DNA from 3 places in the Streptomyces sp. NEAU-174 genome. Region 1 is predicted to be linked to each of the others. Evidence: riboswitches for the same ligand, from Rfam matches in the RefSeq annotation. Region 1 holds a riboswitch; each other region holds the start of a gene.
The links. Region 1 has a riboswitch for cobalamin ahead of metE (5-methyltetrahydropteroyltriglutamate--homocysteine S-methyltransferase). Riboswitches for the same ligand answer to the same signal wherever they lie in the genome.

Region 1 (9,984 bases):
TCCGCGCGTACTCGTGCACGAGGTGGATGGCGGCCAGCTTGCTCGTCGAGTACGCGGTGCGCCCGCCCGCCGTGCCGGACGGCTTGGCGAAGGCGCCCGGACGGGCCAGGACATCGGGGGAGTTCCAGACGGGGCCGGGCACCATGCCCATGTTGTGCCTGAAGTCCCCGAAGTGGGTGTCGCTGACGGTGATCACGATTCGGGCGGGCGCGGCGAAGTGGTCCTGGAGCACCCGGACGAAGAGGTGGTTGGCCAGTACGTTGACGGCGAAGGTGGCCTCGTATCCGTCGGGGGACTCGGTCAGCGCGTTGGTGTACTGCGTCCCCGCGTTGCCCACGAAGCCGCGCAGCGGTGGCAGATCACCGCGCTCCAGCCGGTCGCGGATCTCGGTGGCGGCGGAGCGGACGCTCTGGAGCGAGCCGAGGTCCGCCGGGACGTACGAGACCGTGTGCCCGCCCGTGGCGAGCTCCTCGGCGAGCCGGGCGCCGGAGGACGCGCGGGCCACGACGAGGAGGTGCGCGCCGGGCGACCGCCGCACGATGTGCTCCGCGGCGACGCGCCCGATCCCGCGGCTCGCGCCCGTCATCACGAGGGTGTGCTGCGCAGCAGGCATAAAAGGCTCCTTCACTGGTCGGCCGATGGCGCCCGGCCGGGCGCGGCGGCTCCACGTTCGCCGCCCGCGCCCACGCCGGCCAGTGCCGTCCCCGTCACTAGGACCGGCAGTACCCAGGCTGATCCGGCGCCGCGCGGCGAGAATGCACCCATGGCTACCTCCCGCTCCGACTTCGCCGCGCTGCTGCGCGCCTGGCGCGACCGCCTCGCCCCTGCCGACGCCGGCTTCACCCCGAAGGCGAGCCGCCGCGCCCCGGGGCTGCGCCGCGAGGAGCTCGCCGAGCTGGCCGGGCTCTCCGTCGACTACATCCTGCGGCTGGAGCAGGGACGCGCGAAGCACCCCTCGGACCAGGTCGTGGGCGCCCTCGCCCGCGCGCTCCAGCTGTCCCGCGCCGAACGCGACCAGCTGTACCGGAGCGCCGGGCTGCTGCCGCCGCGGGACGGGACGGTCAGCTCCCACGTGCCCCCGGGCATCCAGCGGCTCGCGGCGCGCCTGGGCGACGTCCCGATCGGGGTGTTCACCGCCGACTGGACCCTGGTGTGGTGGAACGCCATGTGGAGCGCCCTGCACGGCGACCCCACCGTGCTCCCGGCCGCCGAACGCAACCTCGCCCGCGCCCTGTTCGGCACCGGTGCCGCCCGCGACCCCGTGCTCCGCGTCCGCCCCGAGCGCGGAACCGACACCTTCGAAACCTCGATCGTGGCCGACCTGAAGGACGCCGTCTCCCGCTACCCCGCCGACGCCCGGCTCGCCCGTCTGGTGCGGGAACTCCGGGCGGAGTCCGAGGTCTTCGACCGTCACTGGGCCACCCGGGCGACCGCCGCCCAGCACACCTCGGACCGCAAGACGATCCGGCATCCGGAGATCGGCGACATCCTGCTCGACTGCGATGTGCTCATCGTCCCCGGCGCGGATCTGCGCATGGTCACCTACACGGCGGCGACCGGAACCGGCGACGCGGGCAAGCTGGACCTGCTCCGCGTCACCGGCCCCGGCCGGGCGTCCGGGTCAGGACGCGGGCAGCTCACCTCGGACCGTACGGGCCGCGGTGACCAGGTTCTCCAGTGAGGCGCGGGTCTCCGGCCAGCCGCGGGTCTTCAGCCCGCAGTCGGGGTTGACCCACAGCCGCTCGGCCGGGATGGCCTTGAGTCCCGTCCGCAGCAGTTCGGCCGCCTCCTCCGCGCCGGGCACCCGCGGCGAGTGGATGTCGTACACCCCGGGCCCGGCCTCGCGCGGATAGCCGTGGGCGGCGAGCTCGCGGGCCACCTGCATATGGGAGCGGGCGGCCTCCAGGCTGATGACATCGGCGTCGAGGTCGTCGATCGCCTGGACGATGTCGCCGAACTCGGCGTAGCACATATGGGTGTGGATCTGGGTGCCGGGGCGTACGCCGCCGGTGGTGAGCCGGAAGGCCTCGGTCGCCCAGGCCAGATAGGCGGGCCGGTCCGCGGTGCGCAGCGGCAGGGTCTCGCGCAGCGCGGGCTCGTCCACCTGGATGACCGAGGTCCCGGCCGCCTCCAGGTCGTTCACCTCGTCGCGCAGGGCGAGCGCCACCTGGCGGGCGGTCTCGCCGCGGGGCTGGTCGTCGCGGACGAAGGACCAGGCGAGCATGGTGACCGGCCCGGTGAGCATGCCCTTGACCGGGCGGTCGGTGAGGGACTGCGCGTACGCCGTCCAGCGCACCGTCATCGGCTCGGGGCGCGCGATGTCACCGGCCAGGATCGGCGGGCGGACGTAACGGGTGCCGTAGGACTGGACCCAGCCGTGCTGGGTGGCGAGGTAGCCGGTGAGCTGTTCGGCGAAGTACTGGACCATGTCGTTGCGCTCGGCCTCGCCGTGCACCAGCACATCCAGGCCGGTCTTCTCCTGGAAGGAGATCACCTCCCGGATCTCGGCCCTGATGCGCTCCTCGTACCCGGCCGTGTCGATCCGGCCCGCGCGCAGGTCGGCGCGGGCGGTGCGCAGTTCGCCGGTCTGCGGGAAGGAGCCGATGGTGGTGGTCGGCAGCAGCGGCAGCCGGAGGTGGGCGCGCTGGGCCGCGGTGCGCTCGGCGTACGGCTGGGAGCGGCGGGCGTCGGCCTCGGTGACCGCGGCGGCGCGGGCGCGGACGGCCGGGTCGCGGGTGATGGGGGAGCCCGCGCGGGAGGCGATATCGGCCCGGTTCGCGGCCAGCTCGGCGGCGATCGCGCCGGTGCCGCGGGCCAGGCCCCTGGCGAGGGTGACGATCTCCGCGGTCTTCTGCCGGGCGAAGGCCAGCCAGCGCAGGATCTGCGGTTCGATGTCCCGCTCGGCCGTCGTGTCGAGGGGGACGTGCAGCAGCGAGCAGGAGGCGGCCACGTCGACCCGGTCCGCCAGGCCCAGCAGAGTGCCGAGCGTGGCCAGGGACTTCTCCAGGTCGTTGACCCAGATGTTGCGGCCGTTGACGACACCGGCGACCAGCCGCTTGCGGGGCACCCCGCCGACGGCGGCCAGCGCGTCCAGATTCGCCGCGGCGGCCTCCGTGAAGTCCAGCGCCAGCCCCTCGACCGGGGCCTTGGCCAGCACCGGCAGCGCCTCGCCGAGGCGGTCGAAGTACGAGGCGACCAGCAGCTTCGGGCGGTCGGCGAGGGCGCCGAGGTCGCGGTAGGCGCGGGCGGCCGCGTTCAGCTCCGCGGCGGTGCGGTCCTGGACCAGAGCGGGCTCGTCGAGCTGCGCCCACTCGGCACCGGCCGCTCGCAGATCGGCCAGGACCTCGGCGTACACCGGAAGCAGCCGGTCCAGGAGGGTGAGCGGCTCGAAGTCCGCGGGCGCGCCGGGCGCGGGCTTGGCGAGCAGGAGGTAGGTGACGGGGCCGACGAGGACCGGCCGCGCGGCCGGTCCGAGGGCGAGGGCCTCCTTGAGCTCGGCGACCTGCTTGGCGGAGTCGGCGGTGAAGACCGTGTCCGGGCCCAGCTCGGGGACCAGGTAGTGGTAGTTGGTGTCGAACCACTTGGTCATCTCCAGCGGCGCCACGTCCTGTGTGCCCCGCGCCATCGCGAAGTACCCGTCGAGCGGGTCGGCGGCGACCGCGTCCCGGTGGCGGTCGGGGATGGCGCCGACCATGACGGTGGTGTCCAGCACATGGTCGTAGTACGAGAAGTCGCCGGTGGGGACCTCGTCGATGCCCGCCCCGGCCAGCCGGCGCCAGTTGGCGCGGCGCAGTTCGGCGGCGGTGGCCCTCAGCGCGTCGGCGGTGACGCGGCCCTTCCAGTAGCCCTCGATCGCCTTCTTCAGTTCCCGGTTCGGGCCCTGGCGGGGGTAGCCGTACACGGTGGCCCGTGCCGCCGCGGCCGCGGACTTGGTGGTCACGGAGATCTCCTTCGCGAGATGGATCCCTGAGGTCCCGGCGACGGGAGGAGGGCGCGAAGGGTGACGGACCGGACGCCACGACGTCGCGCGGCAGGCGCGCGGTCGTCCGCCTGGTGCATGTTCGCCGACCCGCCCTCGAGGTCACCGGGATGTCCGCGCACGGGTGGTCCGTACGCGGGCAGATGGCAGGTCTTCGGACTCACGGGCGCGCCCTCCTCAGGAGGACACCTACTGGCCGTCGCTTCCCAGGTCCTCTCACCGGACCCAGTGCGTATGACGGCGGTCGTTCCCGCTCACCGCTGCGGGGCAGTCCCGGATTCCCACCGGGTTCCCTCTTGCGACGCGTCCCGCCTGGCGGACGGGGCGAACCAGCTGCACCGGCCAGCCTACGGCATGGGAAACCCCCGGCCGCCTCGGCCGGGGGTACCGCTCCTCACGGGCTCGTGGAGCGGGGGGTCAGCACGAGCTGGAGTCCGACTGGCCCACCAGATTGACCGGGACGGTGACGAAGGAGAACTGGTTGCTGGCGCATACGCCGGGGAAGGTCGTGGTCGTGCTGCTGGTGTTGTCGACGGTGACATCGGGGCCGTCCTCCGCGACGGCACCGGTCGCGCCGACGGCGAGGGACGCGGCGGTGAGAGCGAGCGTGGACAGGGCGGTCAGGGCGGCGGTCCGCATACGCATGGGAACTCCTTGCTGGGGATGAGCGGCCGGGAATGACCGGCTTCGCATGCATGGTGCCCCTTTGTCGGGCGGACCGCGGCCCAACGTCCCCCCAATGGGGTAACGCGTCACCCGCTGTCACGTCATGCACCTTGCCGTTCCAGCCGGCCCGGCCACACTGAAGGGAAATCGCCGGGTAATCGCGGGGCGCCATCGGCGCGCATGCCGATGTTTCCGCGATTACCGGGCATTTCCCGTCCCCTCGTTAGAGTCGGCCCTCACTGCACTGCGGGCCGACCCTGCGAGGTTTACTGAGCGATGGCATATCCGATGGCCGGGGCCGATGGCGTGCCCGCGAGACCGCATTTTCCCGAGGTCGAACTCGACGTCCTGGACTACTGGGAGAAGAACCACATCTTCCAGGAGACCGTGGCGGCGCGGAAAGCCGAGGACGCCGAAGAATTCGTGTTCTACGACGGGCCGCCGTTCGCCAATGGCCTGCCGCACTACGGCCATCTGCTGGCCGGTTACGCGAAGGACGTGGTGCCGCGCTATCAGACCATGCGCGGCCGCAGGGTCGAACGGCGCTTCGGCTGGACCTCGCACGGGCTGCCCGCGGAACTCGACGCCGAAAAGCAACTCGGCGTCACCGCCAAGTCCGATATCGAGCGCATGGGCGTCGAGCGGTTCAACGAGGTGTGCCGCACGACGGTGATGCGCTATACCGGCGAATGGCGCGACTACGTCAATCGGCAGGCCCGCTGGGTCGATTTCGACGAATCCGTCAAAACCCATGACCTGGACTACATGGAGAGCGTCATGTGGGCGTTCAAGACCATGTGGGACAAGGGGCTCATCTATCAGGGACATTCGGTTTCCTGGTATTGCGCGCACTGCGAGACCCCGCTGGCCAACGCCGAGAGCAGCGGCCGTATCGACGGCAGCGACACCCACCGCGAGGTGCCGGGCACCACCGTGGTCGTGGGCGTGCCGCTGGACGGCGGCGAGCTGCTGCTGGTGGAGTCCGAGCAGCCCTGGGCGCTGCCGGGCGCCACGGCGGTGGCCGTGCACCCCGAGGCCGAGTACGCCGTGGTGGAGCGCGGCGGGCGGCGCCTGGTGGTGGCGGCCGAGCGGCTCGACGCCCACGCCGATCTGGTGGGTGGCGGCCCTGTGGTCGCCCGGCACAGTGGCGCCGAGCTGGCGGGCCGCCGCTACACACCGCTGTTCGACTTCTCCGCCACCGCGACCGCCACTGCCCCCGCCACCGCCTCCACCACCGCCGACGACGACAGCCATGTCGTGGTGGCGGAGCGCTTCGTGGACACCGGCGAGGGCACCGGCGCGGTGGCCGTCACCCCGTGTTTCGACGAGCGGGACCACGCCCTCGCCACCGAGGAGGGCATCGGCCGGACCTACCCGGTCGACTCCGCCGGCCGCTACACCGACGAGGTGCCACCGTGCGCCGGAGCCCCGGTGCTGGAGTCCACCGAGACCGTGCTCCGCCTGCTGGAGACGGGCGGCGCGCTGCTGAGCAGCCGGCCGCACACCCGCTCCCGGCCGCACTGCTGGCGCTGCGGCACACAGCTGCTGCAACACGCCATCGCCACCTGGTTCGTCGCCGTCACCCGGCTGCGCACCCGGATGCTCGAACTCAACGAGCGGATCAGCTGGACCCCCGAGCATGTGCGCGACGGCCAGTTCGGCAACTGGGTGCGCGGCGCCAAGGACTGGAACATCTCCCGCAACCGCTACTGGGGCGCCCCCATCCCGGTGTGGGTGTCGGACGACCCGGCCCACCCCCGGGTCGATGTGTACGGCTCGCTGGACGAGATCGAGCGCGACTTCGGCGTACGGCCGGGCGATCTGCACCGTCCGTACATCGACGAGCTGACCCGCCCCAACCCCGACGACCCGTCGGGCCGGTCGGTGATGCGGCGGGTGCCCGAGGTGCTGGACTGCTGGTTCGAGACCGGCTCCATGCCGTTCGCGCAGGTGCACTACCCCTTCGAGAACGCCGAGTGGTTCGAGCGCCACTCCCCGGGCGACTTCGTGGTCGAGTACTACGCCCAGACCCGCGGCTGGTTCTACAACATGCACGTCATGTCGACCGCGCTGTTCGACCGCCCGGCCTTCGCCAACTGCACCGTCCTCGGTGTGGTGCTCGGCCACGACGGCCAGGCCATGTCCAAGGCGCGCAACAACTACCTCGATGTCAACGACGTCTTCGCCCGCGACGGCTCCGACGCCATGCGCTGGTTCCTCATGAGCTCACCTCTGCTGCGCGCCCGGGACCTCGAGGTCACCGAGGCCGGCAGCAGGGAGGCCCTGCGCCAGGTGCTGCTGCCGCTGTGGAACGCCTGGCACTTCCTGACCCTGTACGCGGGCGACACCGAGGGCCGGATCCGCACGGACGCCGGCCATCCGCTGGACCGCTATCTGCTGGCCAAGACCCGTGACCTGGTCGAGTCGGCCACCCGCGCGATGGACGACTACGACCTCTCGCGCGCCTGCTCCGCGCTGCGGGACCACCTCGATGTGCTGACCAACTGGTACATCCGCTGCTCCCGCGACCGGTTCACCGCCGGAGACCGCGCGGCCGTGGACACCCTGCACACCGCGCTCGAAGCGCTGTGCCGGCTGATGGCACCGCTGCTGCCGCTCATCACCGAGCGGATCTGGCGCGGGCTGACCGGTGGCCGGTCGGTGCACCTGACCACCTGGCCCTCGGCGGAGGAGCTGCCGTCCGACCCGGAGCTGGTGCGGGTGATGGACCGGGTGCGCGAGGTCGCCTCGACCGCGCTCGGCCAGCGCAAGAGCCACCGGCTGCGGCTGCGGCTGCCCCTGGCGCGGCTGGTGATCGCCGACCCCGACGCCCCCGCGCTGGAGCCCTACACCGGGCTGCTCCGCGATCAGCTCAACGTCAAGGACGTCCGGCTCACCACCGATGTCTCCGCCCACGGCCGGATGCGGCTGACCGTCGACCCCCGCAAGTGCGGCCCCCGCCTCGGCGGGGCGGTGCAGGAGGTCATCCGCGCCGCCGCCACCGACGACTGGACCACGGACGAGGACGGCAACGTCGTGGCGGCGGGGCGGGAGCTGCTCGCCGGTGAGTACGAGCTGCGGCTCGCCGCCGACGGACCGGGCGCCGTCGCCGCGCTGCCCGGCGGAGCGGGGCTGATCGTGCTCGATGTCGAGGTGACCGAGGAACTGGCGGCCGAGGGCGCGGCACGCGACCTGGTGCGCGTGGTGCAGCAGGCGCGCCGCGCGGCCGGCCTCGAGGTGTCGGACCGCATCGCGCTGAGCGTCGAGCTGCCCGACGCGGTGGCGGCACGGATCCGGGCCCATGACGCGCTGCTGAAGGCCGAGACCCTGGCCGAGCGCCTGACGTACGGCCCCCTCGCGGACGCCGGTCACGAGGGCGTCATCGGCGACGGCACCGCGGTCCGGGTGCGCATCGACAGGCTCTGACCCGGCCCTGACCCGGCTCCGACCCTGCTCCGACCCTGCTCCGACCCGGCTCCGACACAGGAAGAGAGAACGGATGACCCGTCTAGAAGGGCTTGTGAGCGCACAGGCCACGCGAACACCGGAAGCGGACGCGGTCGTGTTCGGCCCGACCCGGCTGACCTATCGAGAGCTGGACGAGCGGTCCAGTCAGCTGGCCCACGCGCTGCGCACCGGCGGGCTGCGCCCGGACGACCGAGTGTGCGTACTGGCGCCCAAGGGCCCGGACGCGGTGGTGTATCTGCTCGGTGTGCTCAAGGCCGGTGGCGTCTGTGTGCCACTGGACACGGCGTCGCCGGCGGACCGGCTGGTGTCCATCGTGAACCAGACCGGGCCGTGCCGGATCCTCGCCGACCGGCGGCGGACCCCACTGGCCACCGAGGTGTCGGACGCGACGGCGCCCGGCGCGGTGGTGGGCCTGTGCCTGCCCGAGGGGGACGCCACCGGCCCCCTTCCCACCGTCACCGCGGCCGATGTCGCCTCGGCGCCCACGACCGTGCCGGAGCCGGCCGGTGGCGCATCGGGGGTGGCGTATGTGCTGTTCACCTCCGGCTCGGCGGGTGAGCCCAAGGGCGTACCGCTCACCCACGCCGCCATCATCCACTTCGTGACCTGGGCCAACGAACACTTCGGGCTCAGGTCGGACGACCGGATCTCCTGCCATCTCCAACTGCACTTCGACGGTTCGCTGTGGGATGTGTACGGGCCGCTGATCTGCGGCGCCGAGCTGCATCTGGTGCCGCCGGAGGCGAGTCTGCTGCCCACCACGCTGGCCCAGTTCATCCGCGACGCACGGCTCACCCAGTGGCTCTCGGTGCCGTCCGTGCTCAGCGCGATGGCACGCCACGAGGTGGTGGAGAAGGACGACTTCCCGCATTTGCGCCGGGTGTTGTGGGGCGGTGAGGTGTTCCCGCCCACGGATGTGGAGTACTGGATGCGGCGGCTGCCCCATGTCACCTTCACCGGCTTCTACGGCACCACCGAAACCACCATCGCCAGTTCGTACTACACCCTGACCGAGCTGCCCGACGAGGCGCTTCCGGTCGGCCGGGCCATCCCCGGCGAGTGGCTGGAGCCCGTCGACGACCAGCTGCGCCCGGTCGCCCCCGGCGAGGTGGGCGAGATGGTGATCGGCGGCGCGGGGGTCAGCCCGGGCTACTGGCGCGACCCCGAGCGCACCGCGGCCTCGTTCATCGAACTTCCCCCCGGCTCTGGGCGGCGCGCGTACCGCACCGGCGACCTCGGCAGCCGGGACGCGGACGGGCTGCTGCGCTTCCACGGCCGCGCCGACCGCCAGGTCAAGGTCAACGGCTACCGCGTGGAGCTGGACGAGGTGATGACCGAGCTGCACTCACTGCCGGAGATCGCCGCCGCGGCCGTGGTGGCGGCGCCGAGCCGCACCGGATCCCCGCTGATCTGCGCGGCCTACGCCCTGACCGCCGGTGTCTCGCTGACCACGGCACAGGTGAAGGCCCGCCTCGGGAGCAAGGTGCCCGGGTACATGCTGCCCACGCGCTGGCTCGCGCTGGAGTCGCTGCCCGTCAACGCCAACGGCAAGACCGACCTGCGCGCCCTCCAGCAGCGCTTCACCGCCGACGAGGCCGTCCCCGGCGGTGGTGGCGGCGCGTGACCGAGTTCTCCTTCACGGGCTGCACGGCCCGGGACCGGCTGGAGATCGCGGACTTCCAGGACTCGCTGTGGCGCGGCGGACGCCGCGCCAATCTGGCCTACATGGACTGGAAGTACGCCACCAACCCCCACCTCGACGACCGCTACGTCACCCTCGCCCGCGAGGGGGACGAACTGGTCGGCATGGTGGGGGTCTTCGGCGCGTGCTGGGAGGTGGCGGGGGAGCGGTTCATGCTGCCCTGTCTGAC
Region 2 (9,984 bases), on a different contig from region 1:
TCACCAGATCGCGCCGCCGGTCGACGAGTTCGCGCGAGACGTGCCACGGCGCGAGGGTGTCGTCGGGGCCGTGGGCGACGAGCGTGGGCACGGACAGCCGCTCCGGGTCGGCCACCTCAGGGAGCCTGCTGTCGTGGAGCCCGGTGCGCCCCTCGGCGGCGCGCAGGGCGAGCGGGAGCAGCGGCGCGGGGATGCCGCGGGCCGCGGCGAGGGCGCGCAGGGTGGCCTGCCAGTCGAGCACCGGGGAGTCCAGGACGAGGCCGATGACGCGGTGCCGCAGCGCGGAGTTCGCGGCGGCGTGGAGGGCCATCGAGGCGCCGGTGGACCAGCCGTGCAGCACGACCCCGGTCGCCCCGTACTCCACCGCGTAGCGGATGGCCGCGTCCAGGTCGCGCCACTCGGTGTCGCCGAGGTGGGATATGCCGTCCTCGGAGCGCGGGGCGCCGGGGTCCCCCCGGTAGGCGAGGTCGAGCACCGGCACCCGCAACTGCCGCAGGAAGGGCATGACGACCATAGGGTGCTCACGGGTGGTACCGAGGCCATGGGTGGTGATCACCCAGGTGGAGCGTTCGCCGGGGATGAACCAGGCGGGCAGCGGCCCGAGTTCGCCGGGCACGTCCACGTCGGCGTGGTCGATGCCGAGCGCGTCCCGCGGGTTGCCGATGTGCACCTGGGGGGTCAGCCGCACCCGGGTGCCGGGGGTGAGCTCGCCGTGGGTGACCCGCTCCAGACGGCGTACGACGCAGTCGGCGGGGTGCGGGGCGTCCTCGATGACGGGGCCGACGACGGCGTGGCAGGAGCGGCCGGTGAGGCCGTAGGTGCCGGGGCGCAGCGAGGCGAGCGAGCGGGTCAGGGTGATCTGGCCGGCCGCGGTCGCGTGGACGGTCAGCGGCGCCTCGTTCGGCAGCGGGCGGTCGGGGGCCGGTTTCAGCGCAGCGCTGGTGGCGTACCGTCCGGCCGCCACCGCGGCCACGCCGACACTCAGCAGGGTGGTGGCGGCCGCGACCGCCGTTGTTCGCAGACGCATCCCTCCCAGTGTGGTCGGCGAGGCGGCCCCCGGCCAGCGGGCGTACCCGGCCGGGTGACCGCCGGGCCGGGGCCCGGGGCGTGCCGGGCTCAGCCCTTCTGGCCGTAGCCGCTCAGCTTCTCGGCGGCGCGCCGCATCTCGTCCGGCGGGATCAGGGAGGGGGTGCGGCCGGGGACGGAGACCGCGGTGAGCCAGACCTGGCACATCCATTCGAGCTGGGCGGTGCGGTCGTACGCCTGGTCCAGGGTGGCGCCGTGGACGACGGTGCCGTGGTTGCGCAGCAGACAGCCGCTGCGGTCGCGCAGCGCCTCGAGCATGGCGGCGGCCAGTTCGTCCGTGCCGTAGAGCGCGTAGGGCGCGACGCGGACCGGGCCGCCGAGGGCGGCGGTCATGTAGTGGATCGCGGGGAGCTCGTCGACGAGCGTGGAGACGGCCGTGGCGTGGACGGCGTGGGTGTGGACCACGGCCTCGGCGTCGGTCTCCCGGTAGATCGCGAGGTGCATGGGCAGCTCGCTGGTGGGCTTCAGCGTGCCGAGGACCTGCTGTCCGTCCAGGTCGACGGCGACGGCGTCCCTGGGGCCGAGCCGGTCGTACGGGACGCCGCTCGGGGTCACCAGGACGGTGTCGCCGACCCGGGCCGAGACATTGCCCGAGGTGCCGACGACCAGGCCGTCGGCGGTGGTCCTGCGGGCCGTACTCACCACCTGCGTCCATGCCTGCCGCAGGGGATGCGTCAGCCGCGGCTGCGGCTGCCGCGTGGATCGCGACTGGGTCACCTGCCCTCACCTCCGGGGCCCGATCCTTCCAGGCGGCCGCCGACCGCGCGGCGGCGGGACCGGCGCAGCGGGCGCGGCGGCGGGACCGGCGCGGCGGGCGACTACGACCGTGCCTCGTGGGCACCCGACTCCGGACGGGTGAACGTGAGGGGACGGCGGACGCACGCGAGACCGGCCTCGGGGCCGCCTCCGGTGGCTCTCGAACGCGGCTCAACTCCCCTACGACATGGGAGCGTAGGCTGAAATTCACCAGGCTTTAGCGACACCGCAACCATGTCACCCCGATGCCCTGCTCAGTTCATCTCCCGTTCACCCTGTTTCCTTACGTTCACCGTGCCACTAACGACCTTCGAAACTGATTGACCGGGTGTATGGAACACATCACGCTTCTCATCGGGATCGTGATCGTCACGGCCTTGGTGTTCGACTTCACGAACGGCTTTCACGACACGGCTAACGCCATGGCCACCACCATCTCCACGGGAGCACTCGGGCCCAGGGTGGCGGTGGCGATGTCGGCCGTCCTCAATCTCGTCGGCGCGTTCCTGTCCGTGGAGGTGGCCAAGACCATCTCCGGCGGGATCATCGACGAGGGATCCGGTATCCAGCCAGAAGTGATCTTCGCGGGACTCGTCGGCGCGATCCTGTGGAATCTGGTGACGTGGCTCGCCGGACTCCCCTCCAGCTCCTCGCACGCCCTGTTCGGCGGTCTGATCGGCGCCACCGTGGTCTCCGTGGGCCTGGACGGGGTCAACGGCGACGCGATCGTCATGAAGGTCCTGATCCCCGCCGTCGCCGCGCCGATCGTGGCCGGCATCGCCACGCTGGCCGCCACCCGGCTCACCTACCGGCTCGGCCGCGACCGCTCCCCCGAGGACACCGCGAAGGGCTACCGCGCGGGGCAGATCGCCTCGGCCGCCCTGGTCTCCCTGGCCCACGGCACCAACGACGCCCAGAAGACGATGGGCGTGATCACCCTGGCGCTGGTCACCGGGAACGTGGTGGCGCCCGACTCCGACCCGCCGCTGTGGGTCATCGTCTCGGCGGGCCTGGCCATCGCGCTCGGCACCTACCTGGGCGGCTGGCGCATCATCCGCACCATGGGCAAGGGCATCACCGACATCCAGCCGCCGCAGGGCTTCGCCGCCCAGACCGGCGCCGCGACCGTCATCCTCGCCTCCTCCCACATCGGCTTCGCGCTGTCCACCACCCAGGTCTGCTCCGGCGCCGTCATGGGCGCGGGTGTCGGCCGCAAGGGCGCCGTGGTGCGCTGGTCGACCGCGGGCCGCATGGTGGTCGCCTGGGTGCTGACCCTGCCGGCCGCCGGTCTGGTGGCGGGCGCCGCCGCGCTCCTCGCCGACCAGGGGAACGCGGGAATCACGGCGGTGGCCGTGCTCGCCGTCCTGGCCTGCGGGGCGATCTGGATGCTGTCGCGCCGCAAGCCCGTGGACCACACCAACGTCAACGAGGTCGGCACCCAGGAGCCGGTGGGCGCCGTCACGGCCGCCCTGCGGTCCGTGGCCCCGCCGCCCGCCGGTGCGGCGAGCGCCGCCCCCGAGGACGACACCTCGGAGCACACCCCCGAGCACACCCCCGAGCAGACCCCCGAGCAGACCCCCACCCCCGCCGCCGCGAGCAGCACCACCCGCTAAGGAGCCAGGAAACATGAGCATCGACTGGGCGGCACTCGGCCAGGTCTTCGGCATCAGCCTCGCGGTGACCGTCGGCATGGTGGGCGTCTTCACCCTGGGCATCGTCGGCACCTCCCGTAAGGCGGCGCCGGAGCAGGGCGGCACGGCCGCCGCCGTGCCCGGGGGCGCGGTGGGCGCCTCCTCGCTCACGCGCACCGGCGCGTACGCCTGCTTCGCGGTGTGCGCCGCGGCCGTGGCATACGGCATCTATCTGATCGTCGCCTGAGGACCCCGCTTCCCCGAACGACCCACCGGCCGCCGGATCGTGGCGCTGACCAGCGCCGACCATCCGGCGGCCGTCCTGTGGGGGGCGGTTGGCTGTGGGGCTCGGCACACTCGGGCGTCATAGGTCATATGCGAGTTGACGGCCATTCGCGGCCCATGGTGGACTTCCCGAGCCAAACGGCGGCAGGAGAGGAAGCCGGTGAGAATCCGGCGCGGTCCCGCCACTGTCACCGGGGAGCACCCTCCCATCGCCTGTATGGGGTCACGGCTCGTCCGTACGGTTCGTCGCGTACGCGGGGCTGGAAGACCGGGAGGGCCGCGGATCCGGGAGCCAGGAGACTCTCACCGCCGGTCACGTCGAACCAGGGCGCGGACCCTGAGTGAGGACATACCGCCATGCCCGGCATCGTCACGCCGCCAGCCCTCCCTGTCCGCCTCGGCTCTTCCGGCCCCTCCGGCCCGTCTGGTTCCGTATCGCCGCGCCGAGGCGTGACGGCGGCCTGACGGATGCCTGCCGACCACGCCTCGTTCACGTGTGGCGCGGCCCTCGGCTTCCTCGGCGACCTCGCCACGGGTGACCCGCGCCGCGGCCATCCGGTGGCCGCGTTCGGGCGCGCCGCCGCGGCCGCCGAGCGCCGGCTGTGGCGCGACCACCGGGGCTACGGGGCCCTGCACACCGCGCTGTGCGCGGGCGGCGCGGCCGCCGGTGCCGCGCTGCTGACCCGCGCCGTACGGGGCCTCGGCAGCCGCCGTGGCGCGGAGGTCGCGCTGACCGCCGCCGCCACCTGGGCCGTGCTGGGCGGCACGAGCCTGGGCCGGGAGGCACGGGCCGTCGGCGGGGCGCTGGCCGCCGGGGACCTCGAGGTCGCCCGGGAGCGGCTGCCGCATCTGTGCGGCCGCGATCCGCAGGCGCTGGACGGGCCGCAGATCGCCCGCGCGGTGGTCGAATCGGTGGCCGAGAACACCTCCGACGCCGTCGTGGGCGCGCTGGTGTGGGGCGCCGTGGGCGGCGTGCCGGGGCTCATAGGATTCCGCGCCGTCAACACCCTGGACGCCATGGTGGGCCACAAGTCGCCGCGCTACCGGCGGTTCGGCTGGGCGGCGGCCCGGCTGGACGATGTGGCCGGCTGGCCCGGTGCGCGCCTTACGGCGGCCCTGGCGACGCTCGCGGGCCCCGATCCGCGCGGTGCGTGGCGCGCCTGGCGGCGCGACGGCGGACGCCATCCGAGCCCCAACGCGGGCCCCGTGGAGGCGTCCTTCGCGGGCGCGCTCGGCGTCCGGCTGGGCGGCACCCTCGCGTACGGCGGCCGGGTCGAGCACCGGCCGGTGCTCAACTCCGGCGGGCGGCCGGTGGAGTCGGCCGACATCGAGCGGGCGATACGGCTGTCGCGGCGCGTCGGCGTGCTGGCGCTCGGGGTGTCCATGGCGGCCCGGCCGGTCCTGAGGGCGTTGACGGGGCGGCCCCGGGCCTTGGGAAGGGGCGGCGGATGAGCGGGATACGCGGTAAGGGCGGCACGGAGGGTTCCGGGGCACGCGGCTCCGGGGCACGCGGCGGGGGGCTGCTCGTCGCGGGCACGACCTCCGACGCGGGCAAGAGCGTGGTGACGGCCGGGATCTGCCGGTGGCTCGCCCGTAAGGGCGTCAGCGTGGCGCCCTTCAAGGCGCAGAACATGTCGCTCAACTCCTTCGTCACCCGGGAGGGGGCGGAGATCGGGCGGGCGCAGGCCATGCAGGCGGCCGCCGCGCGCGTCGAGCCCAGTGCGCTGATGAACCCGGTCCTGCTGAAGCCGGGCGGCGACCGCAGCAGCCAGGTGGTGCTGCTGGGCAAGCCGGTGGGCGAGCTGAGCGCGCGTGGCTACTTCGGCGGGCCCGGGGCCCCCTCACCCGGCGAGAGGGTCTCCACAGGGCGGGAGGCGCTGCTGGGGACCGTCACGGAGTGCCTGGAGGAGCTGCGGCGCACCCATGACGCGGTGATCTGCGAGGGCGCGGGCAGCCCCGCCGAGATCAATCTGCGCCGCACCGACATCGTCAACATGGGTCTTGCGCGCGCCGCCGGGCTTCCGGTCGTGGTGGTCGGGGACATCGACCGCGGTGGTGTCTTCGCGTCCTTCTTCGGCACGACCGCGCTGCTGTCGGCCGCCGATCAACGGCATGTGGCCGCCTACCTGGTGAACAAGTTCCGCGGCGATGCGAGCCTTCTGGAGCCCGGCCTCGAGATGCTGCGCGACCTCACCGGGCGCCCGACCGTCGGGGTGCTCCCGTTCGCCCACGGGCTGGGCATCGACGAGGAGGACGGGCTGCGGGTGTCGCTGCGCGGCGCGGTGCGGGAGAGCGTCGTGGCGCCCCCTTACGGCGCGGACGTCCTGCGGATCGCGGTGGCCGCCGTGCCGCTGATGTCCAACTTCACGGACGTGGACGCGCTGGCGGCAGAGCCGGGCGTGATCGTGCGGTTCGTGGACCGGCCCGAGGAACTGGCCGACGCCGACCTGGTGGTGCTGCCGGGCACCAGGGGCACCGTAAGGGCGCTGGAGTGGCTGCGTGAGCGCGGGCTGGCCGACGCGATCGCCCGGCGGGCCGTCGAGGGCCGTCCGGTGCTGGGCGTCTGCGGCGGCTTCCAGGCGCTCGGGGAGCGCATCGAGGACGAGGTCGAGTCGAAGGCCGGGACGGTCGCCGGGCTCGGGCTGCTGCCGGTGCGGGTGCGGTTCGCGGCCGAGAAGACCCTGGCCCGGCCGGTGGGCGAGGCGCTCGGCGAGCGGGTGGAGGGCTACGAGATCCACCACGGGGTCGCCGAGCTGCTGGACGGGGCCGAGGAGCCCTTCCTGGACGGCTGCCGGGTGGGCTCGGTGTGGGGCACGCACTGGCACGGCTCGCTGGAGAGCGACGGCTTCCGGCGGGCGTTTCTGCGGCGGGTGGCCGCCGCGGCGGGCCGGGCGTTCGTCCCCGCGCCGGACACCCGCTTCGGCGAGCTGCGCGAGGAGCAGCTCGACCGCCTCGGCGACCTGATCGAGGAGCACGCCGACACGGACGCGCTGCTGCGGCTCATCGAGGAGGGCGTCCCGGAGGGGCTGCCGTTCGTCCCTCCGGGGGTCCCAGGGGGGACGCCATGACGAGCCCCCGCCCCCACACCGGACCGCTGTGCCCACGCACCCCAGGAGGTATCACCGCGTGACCACCACCTACCCCTTCAGCGCGATCGTCGGCATGGACGGCCTGCGGCTCGGCCTGCTCCTCAACGCCGTCTCACCCGCCGTGGGCGGCGTCCTGGTGCGCGGCGAGAAGGGCACGGCCAAGAGCACCGCCGTAAGGGCGATCGCCTCGCTGCTGCCCGAGGTGGACGTGGTGGCCGGGTGCCGGTTCTCCTGCGATCCCGCCGCGCCCGACCCGTCCTGCCCGGACGGACCCCATGAGCCGGGCACGGGCGAGGCGCGCCCCGCGCGGATGGTCGAACTGCCCGTGGGCGCCTCCGAGGACCGGCTGGTGGGCGCGCTGGACATCGAGCGGGCGCTGTCGGACGGCGTGAAGGCGTTCGAGCCCGGGCTGCTCGCGGACGCCCACCGCGGGGTGCTCTACGTCGACGAGGTCAACCTGCTGCACGACCATCTGATCGACCTGCTGCTCGACGCGGCCGCCATGGGCGCCTCCTACGTGGAGCGCGAGGGGGTGTCCGTACGGCACGCGGCGCGCTTCCTCCTGGTGGGCACCATGAACCCCGAAGAGGGCGAGCTGCGGCCGCAGTTGCTGGACCGCTTCGGCCTCACGGTGGAGGTCGCGGCGTCCCGCGACACCGAGGAGCGGGTCGAGGTGGTGCGGCGGCGGCTGGCGTACGACGAGGACCCCGAGGGGTTCGCGGCGCGCTGGGCGGCGGACGAGGAGGCCCTGCGGGAGCGCATCGCGGCGGCGCGCTCCCTGCTGCCGCGGGTGGCTCTCGGCGACCGCGCGCTGCGGCAGATCGCGGCGGTGTGCGCCGGGTTCGAGGTGGACGGGATGCGCGCGGACATCGTGACGGCCCGTACGGCGACCGCGCTGGCCGCCTGGGCGGGGCGCACCGACGTCCGGACCGAGGACGTACGGGGGGCCGCGCTGTTGTCGCTCCCCCACCGCAGGCGGCGGGCGCCGTTCGACGCGCCGGGGCTCGACGAGGACAAACTGGACGAGATCCTGCGGCGGTTCGAGGAGGACGACCCGGAGCCGGATCCGGACCCGGGCCCCGAGGACGGGCCGGGCGGCTCCGGACCGGACGACCCGGGCGGCCCCGAGGGCGGACCGCAGGAGGGCGCGGGTGACGGGCCGGGGGAGCAGTCGCCGCCCGCCGGACCCGAGCCGTCCGTCCCCGACCAGCGCACGGGTGAGCACGAGACGGCCGACCGCGAGCCCGACTCCGCCCCGGCCGACCGCGACAGCGGGCCGGGCGAAGCGGACGACGGTGTGGGCGGGACCGGAGGTGAGCGGGCGGCCGTGGGCGCCGCCGAACCGTTCCGGACCCGGCGGCTCGACGTCCCCGGCCTGGGCGAGGGCGCGGCGGGTCGTCGCTCGCGCGCCCGCAGCGCGCACGGCCGCACCACCGGGGCGCGCCGCCCGCGGGGGACGCTCTCCGCGCTGCATCTGTCGGCGACCGTCCGGGCGGCCGCCCCGCATCAGCTGGCGCGCGGACGGCGCGGTCCCGGGCTGCTGGTGCGCCGGGACGATCTGCGCGAGGCGGTGCGCGAGGGCCGGGAGGGCAATCTCGTGCTGTTCGTGGTGGACGCGTCGGGCTCGATGGCCGCGCGGAAGCGGATGAGCGCGATCAAGGGCGCGGTGCTGTCGCTGCTGCTCGACGCCTACCAGCGGCGGGACAAGGTCGGGCTGATCACCTTCCGGGGCGCGGACGCCGAGCTGACGCTGCCGCCCACCTCGTCGGTGGACACGGCCGCCGCACGGCTGGAGCGGCTGCCGACGGGCGGCCGTACGCCGCTGGCGGCCGGGCTGTTGAAGGCCCGGGAGGTACTGCGGGTGGAGCGGCTGCGGGATCCCGCACGCCGTCCGCTGCTGGTCGTGGTGACCGACGGGCGGGCCACGGAGGCGCGGCGGTCCGGCGGGCCCACGCCGGTCGAGCGGGCCGGGCGCGCGGCGCGGCTGCTCGCGGGCGACGGGGTCGCCTCGGTGGTCGTGGACTGCGAGGCGGGGCCGGTGCGGCTGGGGCTCGCGGGCGCGCTCGCGCGCGAACTGCGGGGCACTCCGGTGACACTCGACGAGCTGCGCGCCGACAGCGTGACCGCGCTGGTGCGCGATGTACGAACCGTTTCGAACCCTCGGAGGGCCGCCTGATGCCGCAAGGACAACCGACCGTCGTGCCGGACGACGGGCTGACCACCCGCCAGCGCCGCAACCGTCCGCTGGTGCTCGTCCACACAGGTCAGGGCAAGGGCAAGTCGACCGCGGCGTTCGGGCTGGCGCTGCGGGCGTGGAACCAAAACTGGCCGGTCGGTGTATTCCAATTTGTAAAGTCCGCGAAATGGCGGGTCGGCGAGGAGCGCGCGCTGCGCGTCCTCGGCGACTCGGGCGAAGGGGGGACCGTCGCATGGCACAAGATGGGCGAGGGCTGGTCGTGGGTCCAGCGCGACATGGCTTCCAGCGAGGAGGCCGCACGCGAGGGCTGGGCGCAGGTCAAGCGCGATCTCGCGGCGGAGACATACCGGCTCTATGTGCTGGACGAGTTCGCGTATCCGATGCACTGGGGCTGGGTGGACCCCGACGAGGTGGTGGCGGTGCTGCGGGACCGCCCCGGGACGCAGCACGTGGTCATCACGGGGCGTAACGCACCGGCGCAGCTGCTGGACTTCGCCGACCTGGTCACCGACATGTCCAAGGTCAAGCATCCGATGGACGCCGGTCAGAAGGGCCAGCGAGGCATCGAGTGGTGAGTGTCCCACGCCTGGTGATCGCGGCGCCCGCCTCCGGCAGCGGGAAGACGACGGTCACGGCGGGGCTGATGGCCGCCTTCGCGGAGCGCGGTCTGGATGTGTCCCCGCACAAGGTCGGCCCGGACTACATCGACCCTGGCTATCACGCGCTGGCCATCTCCTCGGCCGGTTCTTCGGTCGGCTCTCCGGGCGCCTCCGGGGCCGGCCGGTCGCGGACCGGAGTCGCGCGCCCGGGCCGGAATCTGGACGCCTATCTATGCGGTCCGGACCGGATCGCGCCGCTGTTCCTGCATGGGGCGGCGGGCTGCGATCTGGCCCTGGTCGAGGGGGTGATGGGTCTGTTCGACGGGGCGGCCGGACAGGGC
Region 3 (9,984 bases), on a different contig from region 1:
CGTTGGTGCTGCCGCCGGGGCCGGTGAGGGTCACGGTGACGTTGCCGCCCGCGGCCGGGCCCGCCGGGGTGATGCCGATCAGGCTGGTCCCGGCGGGGTTGATGGCCAGGATCGTCGAGGCGTTTCCGCCGAAGGTGACGCTGGTGACGCCGGTCAGATTGGTGCCCGTGATCACGTACACGGTGCCGCCGGTGGTCGGGCCCACGGTCGGGGTGATGGCGACGGCGGCGGGCGGGGCCGGTGCCACATAGGTGTACGGCAGGCCGTTGCTGGTCCCGGCGGCGGTGGTGACGGTGACCTGGACGGTCCCGGGCGCGTGCGGCGGGGCTATCACCACGATGCCGTCGTAGCCGGGGTTGCCGCCGCCACCGGGCCAGCCACCTCCGCCACCGCCCCAGCCGCCTCCGCCACCGCCCCAACCGCCTCCGCCGCCACCCCAGCCACTGCCGGGGTTGTCCTGGTAGACGATGGTGGCGGGCGTGCCGCCGAAGGACACACCGGTGACGCCGCGCAGGTTCTGCCCGAACAGCCGGACGTAGTTGCCACCGGCGGCGGGGCCGGAGTCGGGCACCACGGCGAGCAGCGTCGGCGGTCCCACCGGCGGCCAGTAGCCCGCGGCGGCGGCGTTGGTGGCGGCGGCGGTCGCGAGAGCGGTCGAGGTCATGGTCGGTCCTCCCGGGGAAGGGTTCGGGTTCCGGTTCCGGTTCGGGTTCCGGTGATGTGCGCCGGCGGCATGCCGACGGACGTGCACACACCGCCGGTCGACGCCTCGCCGTCACCGCGCGGTCGAGACAGACCGCACCGGAGGAACGGATGAGCCGTGGGCGGCCGGTCGGCGCGCGGAAACGGTGCGCGGCAGCGGTGCGCGGATGAAGGGCGGAGCCATGGGGCGTTCGCCCGGCTCCTGGGGTGGCCGACGAGGTATGGGGCGGCCTCGGCGGCCACGCTTCCAGTTATCCACGCCCCTCGACGTCACTCAAGGGCTCACGGCGCCCATCACTCGTTTGGCGCATCAGGGCGCGCGTGGCGTCGAGCTTGTACGACAAGCGCTCGGCTATTCGGGCGAATGCACGCCAAGGGGTATGGCCTGCCACCGCCCGTCATGCCTCTAATGAGTGATATCGGCAGCGCCGACTCATCGGTTCATCAGTGACATCGGCCGTGCCGACCCCGTATGACCACCCGGGGAGGAAACGATCCGATGAGCCTCGCCGCGTTCCTTCTCGCCCTCGGCACCACCTGCCGGATCACCCGCTTCATCACCAAGGACACCCTGGCGGCGGGGTTCAGAATCTGGGTCGCCGACCGCTTCGGCGACGACTCCCGCCCCACCTACCTGGTCAACTGCGGCTGGTGCACCAGCACATGGGTGGCCGCTGCCATCGCCGTCTACGCCTCCTTGCTGCACTCCACCGCGTGGTTCCACCTCCCGGCCACCGCCCTGACGCTCTCCTACCTGGCCGGAGTCGCCTCGCGATGGCTGGACTGACCCCCAACCCCAACCCCAACCCCAACTCACCACCGACCCGAGGGAAAGGCAGGGAAGACCATGGCCTGCAACTGCGGCGGAACGGCGGCTCAATGGCCGCCCCAACCCGTTGTCGTCTATGAGCTGACGCTGCCGGACGGCACGGTCCGGCGCTATGTCACCCACCAGGAAGCCGACGCCGCCAACAAGCGCGCGGGCTCCACCGGAGTGATCACCGCCGTCACCCAGTGACACCGGGCACCCGGCATGCGGCAGACTGCGGGCATGGACATCACCATCAGGCGCGCGCGGGACGAGGAGCTGGACGCAATAGGAGAGCTCACCGCGCGGGTGTATCTCGGGGACGGTCTCCTGGACTTCGGGGACAGTGATTCTTATCTCGCCACCCTGCGCGACGCCCGCCGCCGGGCCGCCGAGGCCGAGCTGCTGGTCGCGGCGGACGCGGCGAGCGACGAGGTCCTGGGGGCCGTGGCGTTCGCCGTGCACGGCGGGGCGTACGCGGAGCTGGCCCGCCCCGGCGAGGGCGAGTTCCGGATGCTGGCCGTCCGCCCCGAGTCCCGCCGTCGCGGGGCCGCCGAGGCGCTCGTGCGAGCCTGCCTGGACCGGGCCCGCGCACTGGGCCTGCGGCGAATCGTGATCAGCAGCCAGCACTCGATGACCGCCGCCCACCGCCTGTACGAGCGCCTGGGCTTCACCCGCGCCCCGGAGCGCGACTGGGCGCCCCTGCCGGAGACGGACATCACCCTCTGGGCCTTCACCGTGGAGCTGTGAGACCGGCCGCCGCTCAGCGAGACATACGAGCGGCGGCCAAAGCAGCGGTGGTCGCCGCGGCCAGGCCGTCCAGATATCCCTCGGGGAGGGGCGATCGCATGGTGCTCAGGCGCCAGTAAAGCGGGCCACTGGCCAGGTCGAGAGCGAGATCGACGTCCGTGTCGGCCGACAGCTCTCCCCGGTTGACCGCGTTGCGGATGACCACGTCGGCGATCCCGCGCTGGGAATCCCGCACTGCCGCTTGCAATGCCTGGGCCATATCCGGGTTACGCGCGGATTCCGCGAACAGGTCAGGAATGATTTGCGCGGCCATCGGATGCCAGAGAACCCGAGCCGTCGCTTCCAGCAAAACCTTTATGTCGCCTTGCAGAGAACCAGTGTCCGGCGTCGGCAGGCCCTGTTTCGCCAAGGCGGAGACGACCTCGAGAACGATGGGAAGTTTCGAACGCCAGCGACGGTAGATGGCCGCCTTCCCCACCCCGGCCCGGCGCGCCACTCGTTCAATCGACATGCGCCCGTAGCCGACGGTCGCCAGCTCCTCGAAGACCGCCGCGCGGATGGCGTCCGTGACGTTCTCCTGGAGTACCGCGGCGCCCGCGGGGACGCGCCGGGGCTTGGTTGGCTCCTTCTCCATGGCTTGAGCCTACTCGACGGTGGAACGGTTGCGTTCCATCGTCGCCTGCTCTAGGTTACGCAACGACGGAACGCACCCGTTCCGTCGTAAGTGCCGAGGCCAGCCGCAGGGCCGAAAGGTGTCTACGTGAGCCAGCTCCTCGTTCGAGACAGCGAACGAATCCACCCTCCCGAGAATCTCGCGGCCGTGGCAGCCGCCCATGGCCTCACGGTCAGCGGCGCCCGGGTGGGGCTGCGTGAATACGGCCGTCAGCTGTGGGGCCGGCGCCATTTCATCCTGGCCTTTTCGCAGGCGAAGCTCACCGCCCAGTACAGCCAGGCCAAGCTGGGTCAGCTGTGGCAGGTGGTGACCCCGCTGCTCAACGCGGCGGTGTACTTCCTCATCTTCGGCATGCTGCTGAAGAGCAACCGGGGCCTGCCGAACGACGTGTACATTCCGTTCCTGGTGACGGGTGTGTTCGTCTTCACCTTCACCCAGGCGTCCGCCATGGCGGGCGTACGGGCGATCTCCGGGAATCTGGGGCTGGTGCGGGCCCTGCACTTTCCGCGCGCCTCGCTCCCCATCTCGTTCGCGCTCCAGCAGCTCCAGCAGTTGCTGTTCTCGATGATCGTGCTGGCCGTCGTATTGGTGGGCTTCGGTCACTTCCCGGCGCTGGCCTGGCTGTTGATTGTCCCCACGCTGGCCCTGCAATTCGTCTTCAACACCGGCCTGTCGCTGATCGTGGCGCGGCTCGGCGCCAAAACACCGGACCTCGCGCAGCTACTGCCGTTCATTCTGCGTACGTGGATGTATGCCTCGGGCGTGATGTTTCCGCTGGCCCGCACCCTCGAACACGCGGGGGCGAGCGGCTGGATCAGCGACGCCATGCTGGCGAATCCGGCGGCCGTGTATATGGACTTGATGCGCTATGCCCTGATCAACGATTACCCCTCGTCGAACCTGCCGCCGCATGTGTGGGCGCTGGCCCTGGGCTGGGCGGTGCTCTTCGGTGTCGGGGGATTCGTGTACTTCTGGAAGGCAGAGGAGCAGTACGGCCGTGGCTGAGCAGACCCTCGACAAAGGTGCCCAGGCGGAGCGGGCCGAGCAGGCCGCTCGGGCGGCTTCCGCGCCGGCGCGGGTGCCCACCGTCATCGCCGACGACGTCCATATCGTCTACCGGGTCAACGGCGGCCCGAAGGGGAAGGGCAGTGCCACCGCCGCCCTCAGTCGTCTGCTGGGGCGGAAGAGCGCGCCGGGTATGCGTGAGGTGCACGCGGTGCGCGGGGTCACCTTCGTGGCGTACAAGGGTGAGTCGATCGGTCTGATCGGGTCCAATGGGTCGGGGAAGTCGACGCTGCTGAAGGCGGTGGCGGGGCTGCTGCCCACCGAGCGCGGCAAGGTCTACACCCATGGCCAGCCGTCGCTGCTGGGGGTGAACGCGGCTCTGATGAACGACCTGACCGGTGAGCGGAACGTGATCCTGGGCGGTCTGGCGATGGGGATGTCGCGTGAGCAGGTCCGGGAGCGCTACCAGGGCATCGTGGACTTCTCCGGCATCAATGAGAAGGGTGACTTCATCACCCTGCCGATGCGGACGTACTCCTCGGGCATGGCGGCCCGGCTGCGGTTCTCCATCGCCGCGGCCAAGGACCACGATGTGCTGATGATCGACGAGGCGCTGGCCACCGGTGACAGGAAGTTCCAAAAGCGTTCCGAGGCCCGGATCCGGGAGCTCCGTCAGGAAGCCGGCACGGTCTTCCTCGTCAGCCACAACAACAAGTCCATCCGGGACACCTGTGACCGGGTGCTGTGGCTGGAGAAGGGCGAGCTGCTGATGGACGGCCCGACCGACGAGGTCATCAAGGCGTACGAGAAGGAGACCGGCAAGTAGGCCCCGCCTGGCCGCCGCCTGACCAGGACGCCGGCTCGCCAGGCCGGAACGCACTAGCACATTCATGCGAAACTCCGCAGCTCCGACACAAGATATGGGGGCGCGTGCGTCGGCCAACACAAGATGTATGCTCGTCCTCGCTGTCGCCGCAGGGGAATCCGGTGGGAATCCGGAACTGTCCCGCAACGGTGTACGTGTGCGCTCAATTCGGCGTGCCCGTGAGTCCGAGCGCCTGCCGACAGCCCTGTGAACACGTCCCCCGGCCTCGAGGGTTGGGCCGATGGACGCTGCGTGGTGTGCCTGGCGTACGAGGAGTGCGGCACCGGCATGCCCGTACGCGACCGTCGCACCACCCCTCGCGGCCTCGGGCCCGTCCGGAGTTGTGATCCGGACCGGCCCTGACCGAGCGAAGGAGAGCACCTCAGTGACCATCGCGCCCGCCGATCCGGTTTCAGCGCAGGCGGCTTCTCAGGCAGCGGACGACGCGCCCGGGACCGCCCTGCTACGGACGCTGACCGGACTCACCGCCGACCTGCCCGCCACCGACCCCGGCAAGGTCGCGGCCGCCGCCCTGCGCGGCCGTCATCCCGGCTCGGACGAGGCGGAGTTGCGCGGGCTCGCGACCGAGGCGGCGGCCGGACTGATCGCCGAGGAGCCGGAGTACTCACGGCTCGCGGCACGGCTGCTGGCGCTCACCATCACGGAGGAGGCGGCCGGGCAGGGCGCGGTCTCCTTCTCGGCCTCCGTCCGGGTGGGCCACCGCGAGGGCCTGCTCGCCGACTCCACCGCGGAGTTCGCCGCCGCCCACGCCGAGCGGCTGGACGCGCTGGTGGAGCGGGCGCTGGCCGACGGCGCAGACAACCGCTTCGGCTACTTCGGGCTGCGCACCCTCTACAGCCGTTATCTGCTGCGCCACCCGATCACCCGTCAGGTGATCGAGACCCCGCAGCACTTCCTGCTGCGCGTGGCCTGCGGGCTCGCCGAGAACCTCTCGGAGCGTGCGCTGGACGATGTGGCCGAGCTCTACCGGCTGACCAGCACGCTGTCGTATCTGCCCAGCTCCCCCACGCTGTTCAACTCCGGCACCCGGCATCCGCAGATGTCGTCCTGCTATCTGCTGGACTCCCCGCTGGACGAGCTGGACTCGATCTACAACCGCTACCACCAGGTGGCGCGGCTGTCGAAGCACGCGGGCGGCATCGGCCTGTCCTACTCCCGCATCCGGGCCCGCGGTTCGCTGATCCGGGGCACCAACGGGCACTCCAACGGCATCGTGCCGTTCCTTCGCACGCTCGACGCCTCGGTGGCCGCCGTGAACCAGGGCGGCCGGCGCAAGGGCGCGGCCTGTGTCTACCTGGAGACCTGGCACGCGGACCTCGAGGAGTTCCTGGAGCTGCGGGACAACACCGGCGAGGACGCCCGCCGCACCCACAACCTCAACATCGCCCACTGGATCCCGGACGAGTTCATGCGCCGGGTCGAGGCGGACGCCGACTGGTCGCTGTTCTCCCCGGCCGACGCGCCCGATCTGGTGGACCTGTGGGGCGAGGAGTTCGACGCCGCGTACCGCAGGGCCGAGGCCGAGGGGAAGGCGGTCAAGCAGGTCCCGGCGCGCCAGCTGTACGCCCGGATGATGCGCACCCTCGCGCAGACCGGCAACGGCTGGATGACGTTCAAGGACGCCGCCAACCGCACCGCCAACCAGACCGCCGAGCCCGGCCGGGTCGTCCACTCCTCCAACCTCTGCACCGAGATCCTGGAGGTCACGAACGACGGCGAGACCGCCGTGTGCAACCTCGGATCGGTCAACCTCGCCGCGCACCTGGGCGAGGACGGGCAGCTGGACTGGGAGCGCCTGGACGCCACCGTCCACACCGCCGTGACCTTCCTCGACCGCGTGGTGGACATCAACTTCTACCCCACGGAGGAGGCCGGGGCCTCCAACTCCCGCTGGCGCCCGGTGGGTCTGGGCCTCATGGGGCTCCAGGACGTCTTCTTCCGGCTGCGGCTGCCGTTCGACTCGCCCGAGGCCACGGCGCTCTCCACGCGGATCTCCGAGCGCATCATGCTCGCCGCGTACGAGGCGTCCTGCGAGCTCGCCGAGCGCCACGGCCCGCACCCCGCCTGGGCCGAGACCCGCACCGCGCGCGGTGTGCTGCACCCGGACCACTACCCGGACGCGGTGGTCACCTGGCCGGAGCGCTGGCAGGCGCTGCGCGAGCGGATGGCGAAGTCCGGGATGCGGAACTCGCTGCTGCTGGCGATCGCGCCGACCGCGACCATCGCCTCCATCGCGGGTGTCTACGAGTGCATCGAGCCGCAGGTCTCCAACCTCTTCAAGCGCGAAACGCTGAGCGGGGAGTTCCTCCAGGTCAACTCCTACCTGGTGGACGACCTCAAGAAGCTGGGCGTCTGGGACGCCCAGACCCGTGAGGCGCTGCGCGAGTCCAATGGCTCGGTCCAGGACCTCTCCTGGGTGCCCGCGGACGTACGGGAGCTGTACCGCACCGCGTGGGAGATCCCGCAGCGCGCCCTGATCGACATGGCGGCGGCCCGCACGCCGTACCTGGACCAGAGCCAGTCGCTGAACCTCTTCATGGCCTCGCCGACCATCGGCAAGCTCAGCTCGATGTACGCCTACGCCTGGAAGCGCGGCATAAAGACCACGTACTACCTGCGCTCGCGTCCGGCCACCCGGATCGCCCAGAGCGCCCGGGGCGGCGCCGCCACCCCCGCTCCGCTGCCCGTACAGCAGGCCCCGGCCGAGGCCGACGCGATCGCCTGCTCCCTGGAAAACCCCGAGTCCTGCGAGGCCTGCCAGTAATGCCCACCGCATCCGAGATGACCACCGTGAACACCGCGCCGGGCCACGTCAAGAACCTGCTGGACCCCGGGTTCGAGCTGACCCTGCGGCCGATGCGGTACCCGCAGTTCTACGACCGCTACCGCGACGCGATCAAGAACACCTGGACCGTGGAGGAGGTCGACCTCCACTCCGACGTCGCCGACCTCGCCAAGCTCTCCCCCGGTGAACAGCACCTCATCGGCCGTCTGGTCGCCTTCTTCGCGACCGGCGACTCGATCGTGGCCAACAACCTGGTGCTGACGCTCTACAAGCACATCAACTCCCCCGAGGCGCGGCTGTATCTGTCGCGGCAGCTCTTCGAGGAGGCGGTGCACGTCCAGTTCTATCTGACGCTGCTGGACACCTACCTCCCCGACCCGGACGACCGCGCCGCGGCCTTCGCCGCCGTCGAGAACATCCCCTCCATCCGGGAGAAGGCGGAGTTCTGCTTCCGCTGGATGGACTCGGTGGAGAAGATCGAGCGGCTGGAGACCAAGGCGGACCGCCGCCGCTTCCTGCTCAACCTGATCTGCTTCGCGGCCTGCATCGAGGGGCTGTTCTTCTACGGCGCCTTCGCGTATGTGTACTGGCTCCGCTCGCGCGGGCTGCTGCACGGCCTGGCGACGGGCACCAACTGGGTGTTCCGCGACGAGTCGATGCACATGGAGTTCGCCTTCTCGGTCGTGGACACCGTCCGCGAGGAGGAGCCGGACCTCTTCGACGACGAGCTCCAGCGGCAGGTCACCGACATGCTGAAGGAGGCCGTCGAGGCGGAGCTCCAGTTCGCCCGCGATCTGTGCGGGGACGGGCTGCCGGGCATGAACACCGCGTCGATGCAGGAGTACCTGGAGTGCGTGGCCGACCAGCGCCTCCAGCGGCTCGGCTTCGCGCCGGTCTTCGGCTCGGAGAACCCGTTCTCCTTCATGGAGCTCCAGAACGTGCAGGAGCTGACGAACTTCTTCGAGCGGCGCGCTTCGGCGTATCAGGTCGCGGTGGAGGGGTCGGTGGCGTTCGACGACGACTTCTGATGTCGGAGGAGCTCTGACATCACAAGGCCGAACCCAAGGGCCCGACCCTGTGATGTAGGACACACTCAGTCGTTGGGCACCGTCTCATAGCGGGCGGTGCCCTCGGCCATCTGCTTCAGCACATCCTTACGGTCGCGCTTGGAGAGCCGGTCGATGTAGAGGTAGCCGTAGAGGTGGTCGGTCTCGTGCTGGAGGCAGCGCGCGAAGTAGCCGGTGCCGCGCACGGCGATCGGCTCGCCGTCGAGGTCCTGGCCGCGCACCACCGCGTAGTCGGGGCGGGCCAGCTCGGCGTAGGCCGTGGGGACCGACAGACAGCCCTCGTTGGAGTCGTCCAGCACCCGGCGGTCGGCGGGCAACTCCTCCAGGACCGGGTTGCACACCACACCCACATGGCGAACGCCCTCGTCGTCCATGCAGTCGTAGACGAAGACCTTAAGGTCGACACCGATCTGGTTGGCGGCCAGGCCCACGCCCTCCGCCGCCCGCTGGCTGGCGAACATGTCGTCGACGAGCCGCGCGAGCTCCTCGTCGAACACGGTCACGTCCCGGCACTCCCTGTGCAGGACCGGGTTGCCGTACACGGTGATCGGGCGGGCGGTGCCGCGCTCGCGGAAGGCCCGCTCGCGCTCCTCGCAGTCCTCCGTGTCCACGATGAACTCGTCGTCCACCCGCTGCTTCGTCCCTTGCTGCGACATCGTCCGCCGTATGCCTTCCTTCAACCGTGATGCGTCGCCCTACAGGGTACGGGCACGGCGCGGCGGGGTGCGGCGCGCTTACGCGCTGTGACGGTCCGCTGGCGGATCTTTCCCCTCCCCGCCCCTTCCCTCCGGGTTCTGGGCGCAGCCCCGGCCCAGGGTCCGGGGTCTGGGGCGGAGCCCCAGTTTCGGGAAGGGGCGGGGAGGGGACAAACCCGCCGCAGGCGCCCACGGTCCGCCAGCCGCCAGGCGGTCAGCAGACCTCTTCCAGATCCCGCCACTCACGCGTATCCGGACTATCCGCGACCCACCCGTCCAGCAACCCCCGCACCAACCCCCCAGGCGCCGCGATCCCGCATTCACGCTCAGGCACCCACAGCGACCCCGACCCCGCCATACGGTGGCCCAGCGGCCCAGGGTGGCCCGGTTCGCTGTGGTCGTGGGGGTCCAGATGCTCGCCCTCGCCCTCGTCGCTGGGCATCCGGCTCTCCGAGCAGGAACGACACAGCAGCCGCACCGACGACGACCAGTCCTCGGCCGCGAAGCCCGCGTCCGCCGCGAGCCGCTCCAGGGCGTCCCGGTCGGCCTCGGTGGCCGCCTCCAGCAGCACCACCCAGGTCGGCACCGGGGACGGCGCCCACAGCTCGATCTC

Region 2: linked by a shared signal. The riboswitch ahead of ACT2CW_RS41325 (cobalamin biosynthesis protein) and the one ahead of metE (5-methyltetrahydropteroyltriglutamate--homocysteine S-methyltransferase) in region 1 are both predicted to bind cobalamin.
Region 3: linked by a shared signal. The riboswitch ahead of ACT2CW_RS11785 (ribonucleoside-diphosphate reductase subunit alpha) and the one ahead of metE (5-methyltetrahydropteroyltriglutamate--homocysteine S-methyltransferase) in region 1 are both predicted to bind cobalamin.

Annotation. Positions count from the first base shown of each region.
Region 1 is NZ_JBQTCE010000007.1:132,013-141,996, reverse strand. Features, by position in the region: gene ACT2CW_RS21310 (SDR family NAD(P)-dependent oxidoreductase) at 1-613, opposite strand, end outside; gene ACT2CW_RS21305 (helix-turn-helix transcriptional regulator) at 764-1,681, shown strand; gene metE (5-methyltetrahydropteroyltriglutamate--homocysteine S-methyltransferase) at 1,622-3,940, opposite strand; cobalamin riboswitch at 4,108-4,328, opposite strand; gene ACT2CW_RS21295 (hypothetical protein) at 4,397-4,624, opposite strand; gene ileS (isoleucine--tRNA ligase) at 4,922-8,071, shown strand; gene ACT2CW_RS21285 (amino acid adenylation domain-containing protein) at 8,145-9,737, shown strand; gene ACT2CW_RS21280 (GNAT family N-acetyltransferase) at 9,734-9,984, shown strand, end outside.
Region 2 is NZ_JBQTCE010000020.1:65,957-75,940, forward strand. Features, by position in the region: gene ACT2CW_RS41305 (alpha/beta hydrolase) at 1-1,027, opposite strand, end outside; gene ACT2CW_RS41310 (class II aldolase/adducin family protein) at 1,117-1,803, opposite strand; gene ACT2CW_RS41315 (anion permease) at 2,175-3,455, shown strand; gene ACT2CW_RS41320 (hypothetical protein) at 3,469-3,720, shown strand; cobalamin riboswitch at 3,863-4,080, shown strand; gene ACT2CW_RS41325 (cobalamin biosynthesis protein) at 4,227-5,210, shown strand; gene ACT2CW_RS41330 (cobyric acid synthase) at 5,207-6,826, shown strand; gene ACT2CW_RS41335 (putative cobaltochelatase) at 6,885-9,023, shown strand; gene cobO (cob(I)yrinic acid a,c-diamide adenosyltransferase) at 9,023-9,619, shown strand; gene ACT2CW_RS41345 (cobyrinate a,c-diamide synthase) at 9,613-9,984, shown strand, end outside.
Region 3 is NZ_JBQTCE010000003.1:533,953-543,936, forward strand. Features, by position in the region: gene ACT2CW_RS11750 (IPT/TIG domain-containing protein) at 1-664, opposite strand, end outside; gene ACT2CW_RS11755 (hypothetical protein) at 1,202-1,489, shown strand; gene ACT2CW_RS11760 (DUF7196 family protein) at 1,550-1,720, shown strand; gene ACT2CW_RS11765 (GNAT family N-acetyltransferase) at 1,754-2,260, shown strand; gene ACT2CW_RS11770 (TetR/AcrR family transcriptional regulator) at 2,274-2,894, opposite strand; gene ACT2CW_RS11775 (ABC transporter permease) at 3,021-3,938, shown strand; gene ACT2CW_RS11780 (ABC transporter ATP-binding protein) at 3,931-4,764, shown strand; adenosylcobalamin-variant (AdoCbl-variant) riboswitch at 4,905-5,006, shown strand; gene ACT2CW_RS11785 (ribonucleoside-diphosphate reductase subunit alpha) at 5,189-7,588, shown strand; gene ACT2CW_RS11790 (ribonucleotide-diphosphate reductase subunit beta) at 7,606-8,637, shown strand; gene def (peptide deformylase) at 8,703-9,332, opposite strand; gene ACT2CW_RS11800 (tetratricopeptide repeat protein) at 9,586-9,984, opposite strand, start outside.